Regions from separate parts of the Mesorhizobium sp. P2_A8 genome, predicted to be linked through region 2. Evidence: predicted binding sites of a transcription regulator. Region 2 holds the regulator's gene; the other holds the start of a gene.
What was found. The regulator LexA, encoded in region 2, represses DNA repair genes until DNA is damaged. The targets are predictions, from matches to a motif close to TGTTCNNNNTGTGTTCNG.

Region 1: a site for LexA is predicted at 1,810-1,827, ahead of AC1D10_RS04965 (helicase-related protein). Genes of this name have one in related genera too.

The regions. Positions count from the first base shown of each region.
Region 1 covers NZ_JBFUDB010000001.1:1,017,031-1,020,446, forward strand. Annotated here, with positions in the region: gene AC1D10_RS04965 (helicase-related protein) at 1-1,642, opposite strand, end outside; gene phbB (acetoacetyl-CoA reductase) at 2,409-3,134, opposite strand; gene AC1D10_RS04975 (acetyl-CoA C-acetyltransferase) at 3,330-3,416, opposite strand, start outside.
Region 2 covers NZ_JBFUDB010000009.1:223,626-227,041, reverse strand. Annotated here, with positions in the region: gene AC1D10_RS26240 (ComEC/Rec2 family competence protein) at 1-833, shown strand, start outside; gene lexA (transcriptional repressor LexA) at 827-1,564, opposite strand; gene AC1D10_RS26230 (hypothetical protein) at 1,527-1,904, shown strand; gene AC1D10_RS26225 (GntR family transcriptional regulator) at 1,935-2,672, opposite strand; gene kynU (kynureninase) at 2,833-3,416, shown strand, end outside.

The sequences.
Region 1 (3,416 bases), on a different contig from region 2:
CCTCGAATTCGGCTGCCAGCGCCTTCTGGGCGGCGGTGCGCACGGCCTTGGCGTCTTCGCCGCCGGCGGTCTGGTCAGCGGTGAAGCGGAACCCTTGCAACTCGCCGACATGATGGCCTTCGACAAGGACGGTTCCGGTGGGACTAATTTCGGCTTCAGGCATGGTATTTTCTCTAAGGCGCCGCATGAGGACGGAAGTCCTGCGGTCTACGAAGCGTTTCGTCAACCGCTCATGCAGCGCATCCGACAATCTGTCTTCGATTTCGCGCGTCTTTTCCTGCCAGTGTGCCTGATCGGCCAGCCAGCCGGGCCGGTTAGACACGAATGTCCAGGTGCGGATCTGGGCAATGCGATGCGAGAGCGTGTCGATGTCGCCCTCGGTGGTGTCGGCACGGCGCACCTGCTCGGCCATGTAGTTTTCGTCGACATGGCCGTGCCGGGCGAGGTCGGTATAGATCGAAGCAATGAGGTCGGCATGCTGGGCCGGCGCGATCTTGCGGTAGTCGGGCAAGGCACAGGCTTCCCACAGCAGCGCAACGCGTTTGGCATCGGTGGCAAGTGCGCGGATGTCCTCGTCGCGCGACAGGTGCTCGAGTGCCTGCGCATCGACGGCAGGCAATGCCCGCGTCAGCCCCTCGACCGGGGCGTTGGTCTCGATCGAGCGCTTCAGCGCGTCGAGGCTGGCGAAATCGAAATGCGCGGTGCGCCACTGCAGCACCTTCACCGGATCGAAGTCATGCCCTTCGATCTTCTTGATCAGCTCTTCGTCCAGCGGGTCGACCTGGCCAGTGACACCAAAGGTGCCGTCGCGCAGATGCCGGCCGGCGCGGCCGGCGATCTGGCCGAGCTCGGCCGCCGTCAGGTTGCGGTACTGATAGCCATCGAACTTGCGGTTCTGGGCGAAGGCGACGTGATCGAGATCGAGATTGAGCCCCATGCCGATGGCGTCGGTGGCAATGAGATAGTCGACATCGCCGGCCTGGAACAGCGCCACCTGCGCGTTGCGGGTGCGCGGCGAGAGCGCGCCGAGCACGACGGCGGCACCACCCTGCTGACGGCGGATCAGCTCGGCGATGGCATAGACCTCGTCGGCGGAGAAGGCGACAATCGCCGTGCGCCGCGGCAGCCGCGTCAGCTTCTTGGAACCGGCATAGGCAAGATGCGACAGCCTTGGCCGCGTCACCACCGAAACACCCTTCAGCAGGCGCTGCAAGATGCCGTGCATGGTGGCCGCACCAAGCAGCAGCGTTTCCTGGCGGCCGCGCAGGTGCAGGATGCGGTCGGTGAAGATGTGGCCGCGCTCGAGGTCGCCGGCAAGCTGCACCTCGTCGATGGCGACGAAGGCGGCATCGGTCTCGCGCGGCATGGCCTCGACGGTGCAGACCGAATATTTGGCGCCGGCCGGCTGGATCTTTTCCTCGCCGGTGATGAGCGCCACCTTGTGCGCGCCGACCTTCTCGCAGACGCGGCTATACACCTCGCGCGCGAGCAGCCTGAGCGGCAGGCCGATGATACCGCTGTCGTGCGCCACCATGCGCTCGATGGCGAGATGGGTCTTGCCGGTGTTGGTCGGCCCAAGCACGGCGGTCACGTCGCGGCCCGACAGGATCAGCGGCTCGGTGTGTTTCGGCTGAATGTTCATCGACCTGGAAATAAGGCTTTCTGGCCTCTCGTTGTCGGGAGCGTGCCTTAAGTGGCGCGCATGACAGGCGACACATAAGGATTTCGAGCGCGAAGCGAAAGCGGAATGTTCCACCGGCGGCTCGAAGTCGACTGTGTCACGCTCCAGATCGGTTGCGGATTAACAGTTGGAACGAGTCTGGAACGAATAGGCGACGAATCAGTGACTCGACCAGATTCAGCTTTTGTTCACGGCTACATGTGGATTTTTCGACCCCGAGTCTCACCACATGCTGAATCATTGAACTGGCCCGTTTCATGCAGGGCGAGCTTTGTCGTTAACCTTTGCCGGCGAACAACTATAGCCGCTTGGTGCGCCTCACCCAAGGTTATGAAATTGTTGATCTTTCCTAATCCGTGTTAAGGTTTTGGCAGGCGATTCCGGCTGCCATCGTTAACGTTCCGCTCAAAGCCGGAACGAATCGGCGACGAATCAGCGATGCCCGAATATTCCCGTTTCGTTCACCCCAATATCTTGTGTTGTGAACAGCTTGTCCACCGAGAATCCACAGGTTGTGATGGGTGTATCGCACAGGCCAGCCGACGGCTGTTAACCTCTGCGCGCCGGATTATGGCAGGGACCGGCCGGGCGCGTCGAAAGTACAAAGCCGCCAACGAAAAACGGACCGGTTTCCCGGCCCGTCGATCTTGCTGCCCAGAGCGACGCGTCTCTTTTATCTTGACGCAATTCCGGACGGAAACCGCTCCACACTTTTCCTGGAATTGCCTCAGGCGAAATATTGACCGCCATTGGCCGTGATGGTCGAGCCGGTGATGAAGCCGGCATCTTCTGACGCGAGGAAGACGACGCAGCGCGCGATCTCTTCCGGTTCGCCGAGGCGACCGACGGGAATCTGCGGGATGATGCGCTCGTTGAGCACCTTCTCGTCGATCGCCTTGACCATTTCGGTGGCGATGTAGCCGGGGCAGATGACGTTGACGGTGATGCCGGCGCGGGCTCCTTCCTGGGCAAGGGCCTTCGAAAAGCCGATGTCGCCGGCCTTGGCGGCGGAATAGTTGACCTGTCCGGCCTGGCCCTTCTGGCCGTTGATCGAGGAGATGGTGATGACGCGGCCGAACTTGCGGTCGCGCATGCCGCTCCACAGCGGATGCGTCATGTTGAAGACGCCCGACAAATTGGTGTCGATGACCTCTTTCCACTGCTCGCGCGTGATCTTGTGGAACATGGCGTCGCGGGTGATGCCGGCATTGTTGACCAACACCGAGACCGGACCGAGGTCGGCCTCGACCTGCTTGATGCCGGCGGCGCAGCCATCGTAGTCGGCGACCGACCATTTGTAGACAGGAATGCCGGTCTCGGCCTTGAATTTCGCCGCAGCGTCGTCATTGCCGGCGTAATTGGCGGCAACCGAATAGCCGGCGGTCTTCAATGCGATCGAGATCGCCGCACCGATGCCGCGCGATCCGCCCGTGACGATTGCTACCTTGCTCATGCGTTTCCCCTTTTTGGTATCTTGGTATCGCCCTGTTGTCGGGCTTGGCAGGCACTGGATACTGACCGCTAAAGCGCGTCGCGCTGAAATAAATTCAGGCGACGCACTTTGGCTGTTTGTTTTTATGCATGTCGTCTTCCCAAAACCGCTGCACACTTTTGGGTGTGCATTCGCGCCGCCGGTCAGTGATATCGTTTAGAGCGCTTCCACGCACATGGCGACGCCCATACCGCCACCAATGCAGAGCGTGGCGAGGCCTTTTTTGGCGCCACGGCGGCGCAT
Region 2 (3,416 bases):
GTGCTCTGGCGATGCCATTCGGTGCCGACGGCCCCTTTCTTTATGTGATGGGCAAGGGCCTGACGGCGATGATCGCCATGTCCGGATGGATTTCCGAGCGCTCGCCGGTCGACGCCGTCGGGTTGATTTCGCAGCAGTCTGTCCTGCTGGTGGCGATTGCCTTGGTCATTGCGACGATGGCGACGACATGGCTGCGGCTCGCAGCCCTTCCCTTTGCGCTTGCCGGCCTGTTGACCGTCTCGAATACGCGCCCACCGGACGTGCTGATCTCGGAGGACGCCAGGCTGGTTGCGTTGCCGATCGGGGGCGGCGAGCTGGCCGTCAGCCGCGCCCGTCCGAACGAATTCACGGTCGACAACTGGAAACGCGCGCTGACATCGGAAACCATCATCGTGCCGGAGGTGTTCAGCAAAGGAGAGGGGCAGTTCGACATAGCGGATGCCGCTGAACTGCCGCCGGGCGCGCCTTTCTACTGCACGTCAGGCGTTTGTCTCGCCAAGCATCCGTCCGGTGTGATCATCGCGCATGTCGAAGACGGGAAGGACGCCTGGAAGGCCTGCGGCTTCGCAGACCTGATCGTCATCAATGACGCCACGGCCTATGACCCCTGTCACAATCCGCTGGTGCTTGTCATCACCAAGCGACAACTGGCTCGCAAAGGCAGCGCCGCCGTCTTCTTCGATCGGGAGTCTGCGACGACGCCGGCAACGGTCAGCTTCGCGGTGGACAGGCCATACCGGCCCTGGCACACGCAACGCAAATTCTCGCGCGAGGCGAGGGGCCTTCCACCCTATCGCAAACCCGAAAAGCCGGCTGCAAGCCCTGCTCAGTAGCGCCTGATCAGGCCGACGAGCTTGCCTTGCACCTTGACCCTGTCCGGTCCGAAAATGCGGGTTTCATAGGCCGGGTTGGCGGCTTCGAGGGCTATCGAGGCGCCCTTGCGGCGGAACCGCTTCAGCGTCGCTTCCTCTTCATCCACCAGCGCCACGATGATCTCGCCCGGGCTGGCTGTATCGGCGTTACGGATGATGACCGTGTCGCCGTCGAAGATGCCGGCCTCGATCATCGAATCGCCCTTGACCTCCAAGGCGTAGTGCTCGCCGCCCATGATCATGTCCGGCGGCACCGAGATCGAATGCGTCTGGTGCTGGATGGCGTCGATCGGCACGCCGGCGGCGATGCGGCCCATCACCGGGATCGACACGGCGGAGACGACGTCGTCGTCATTGCCGGCAGAAGGCATCCGCGAAGGCGACGGTTTGATTTGCCGGCCAAGGCCGCCTTGACCGAGGCTGCCCTGGATGACGCTTGGTGAGAACTTTTTTGCCGCGTTGAGGCCAGGCGCGATCGAGTCCGGCAGCCGCAGCACTTCCAGAGCGCGCGCCCGGTTGGGCAGCCGGCGAATGAAGCCGCGCTCCTCCAGCGCCGTGATCAGCCGGTGGATGCCGGATTTGGAGGCGAGGTCGAGCGCTTCCTTCATCTCGTCGAAGGATGGCGGAATGCCGCTTTCCTTGAGGCGTTCATGGATGAACATCAGCAGTTCATGTTGTTTGCGCGTCAGCATGGCAGCCCCCAGGTTACCTGAAATCGGAATCGGAAAAACAAACCCAGAACAAACACTATCTGTTCCAGTTGTGTTCCGCAACCGTTTAAAGTTTAATGAATTTGTTAAGACGGCTGAAATCATTTGCCGCGCGGTAGCGTGCGGCGTTCCACGCTTGCCTGCAACCGCCACAGCCTTGGTTCGATTGAAAATGTTATGGTTAATGGCTTTGGCCCACCCTGTGTCGGGCTTGGCATCCGTTACAGATGAAGCTCAACGAGAGGGCTTTGGTCACGTCACCGATGGTTGGCCTGCCGTGAACGAAACGAAGCCAAAATGCCAACTTCGCCGGAGAAATTGACCAAGTCGGCTTTAGCCTGTTCCTGTTGCATTACCGCTTGTTCGTGCTGCCGTCGCCAGCATGGACATAGACATGCAACGTGTAGCCGATGTGGGCGATCATCAGGGTTTTCGCGCGCTCGATGTTGCGATCCAACGCCGCTTCCATGAGCGCGGTGTGATGTTCGATCGCGACAGCCTGGCGCAACGCCGCCACGGCCTCCTCATAACCATGCTGCAGGCCAGCGACCGCTCGCAGGGTTGGTGCAAGGCCTAGAAACCGGTGATGGCGACGCAGTTGATCCGCGATCGTGGAATGGAAGGTCAGCAGCCATGGGGATGCTGCCGCGCCGAGCAGTGCCGCGTGGAAAGCCTCGTGCTTTTCGTCCCATTCGTCCACCACGCCGTCGGACGGGTCGTCGACCGCTGTCTTGCAGCGCGACAGCCGGTAATGGGCCGCGACAACGGCATCCTCCCATTCACGGCCGCCTTTCTCGATCGATTCCTGGAGCAGCGGCAGTTCGACCACGAGCCTCGCGCGTGACAGATCTTCCAGCTCGACGCGCGAGACTGGTGCGACGGCAAAGCCACGATTGCTGATGGCGGTCACCAGGCGCTCGGCCTCCAACCGCGACAGCGCCTCGCGCAACGGGGTCCAGCCAATGCCGTAGCTGCTCCGCAACGCGCTGAGCTTGAGCGGCGCGCCGGGCTTCAGGCGGGTCGTGAGGATATCGCGACGCAGCAGCCTGTAAGCTGCTTCCGTTTTCGAGAAGTGCTCGTCATCCAGCATCGCCGTCCATCCGTACTGCCTGGGCGACGATTATATATGAAAACCTCTCGTTCCGTAAATTATATATAACGTTTGACAGCGCCTAGGAGACTGCCCATGATCGGCTAACGGTTTCACCTGATGCTCATCCGAGTACGCTCATGCGCGGGGATAGTCGATCATGAATGCCACTCTCGATCTCGCTGCAATCGAGGCGATGGATGCCGCGGATCCGCTGCGTGCCATGCGCGATCGTTTCGTCTTGCCGGAAGGGGTCATCTACCTCGACGGCAATTCGCTTGGCGCGGCTTCACCCGCCGTCTTCGAAGAGATCCAGAAGGCCGCGACGCAGGAATGGGCGCAGGATCTCATCCGTGCCTGGAACACCGCCGGCTGGTTCGACATGCCGGTCGAGCTCGGCGACCAGCTCGGACGCCTGATCGGTGCCGCGGCCGGCCAGACGGTGGTCTGCGACACGACCTCGATCAACATCTACAAGGTGCTGCATGCGGCACTTGCAATGCGGCCTGACCGGTCGGTCATCGTCGCCGAGGGCGACAGTTTTCCAACCGACCTCTATATGGCCGAAGGCGTTGCCTCGACGCGGCCAGGTACCGTGTTGCGGCTTGAGGGCGTCGACGCGCCTGCTATCGAGGAGCTCATCGATGAACGCGTCGCCGTTATCCTGGTCAACCACGTCAACTACAAGTCCGGTCAGTTGCGCGACATGGCAGCCTTGACGCGCAGGGCTCATCAGGCCGGTGC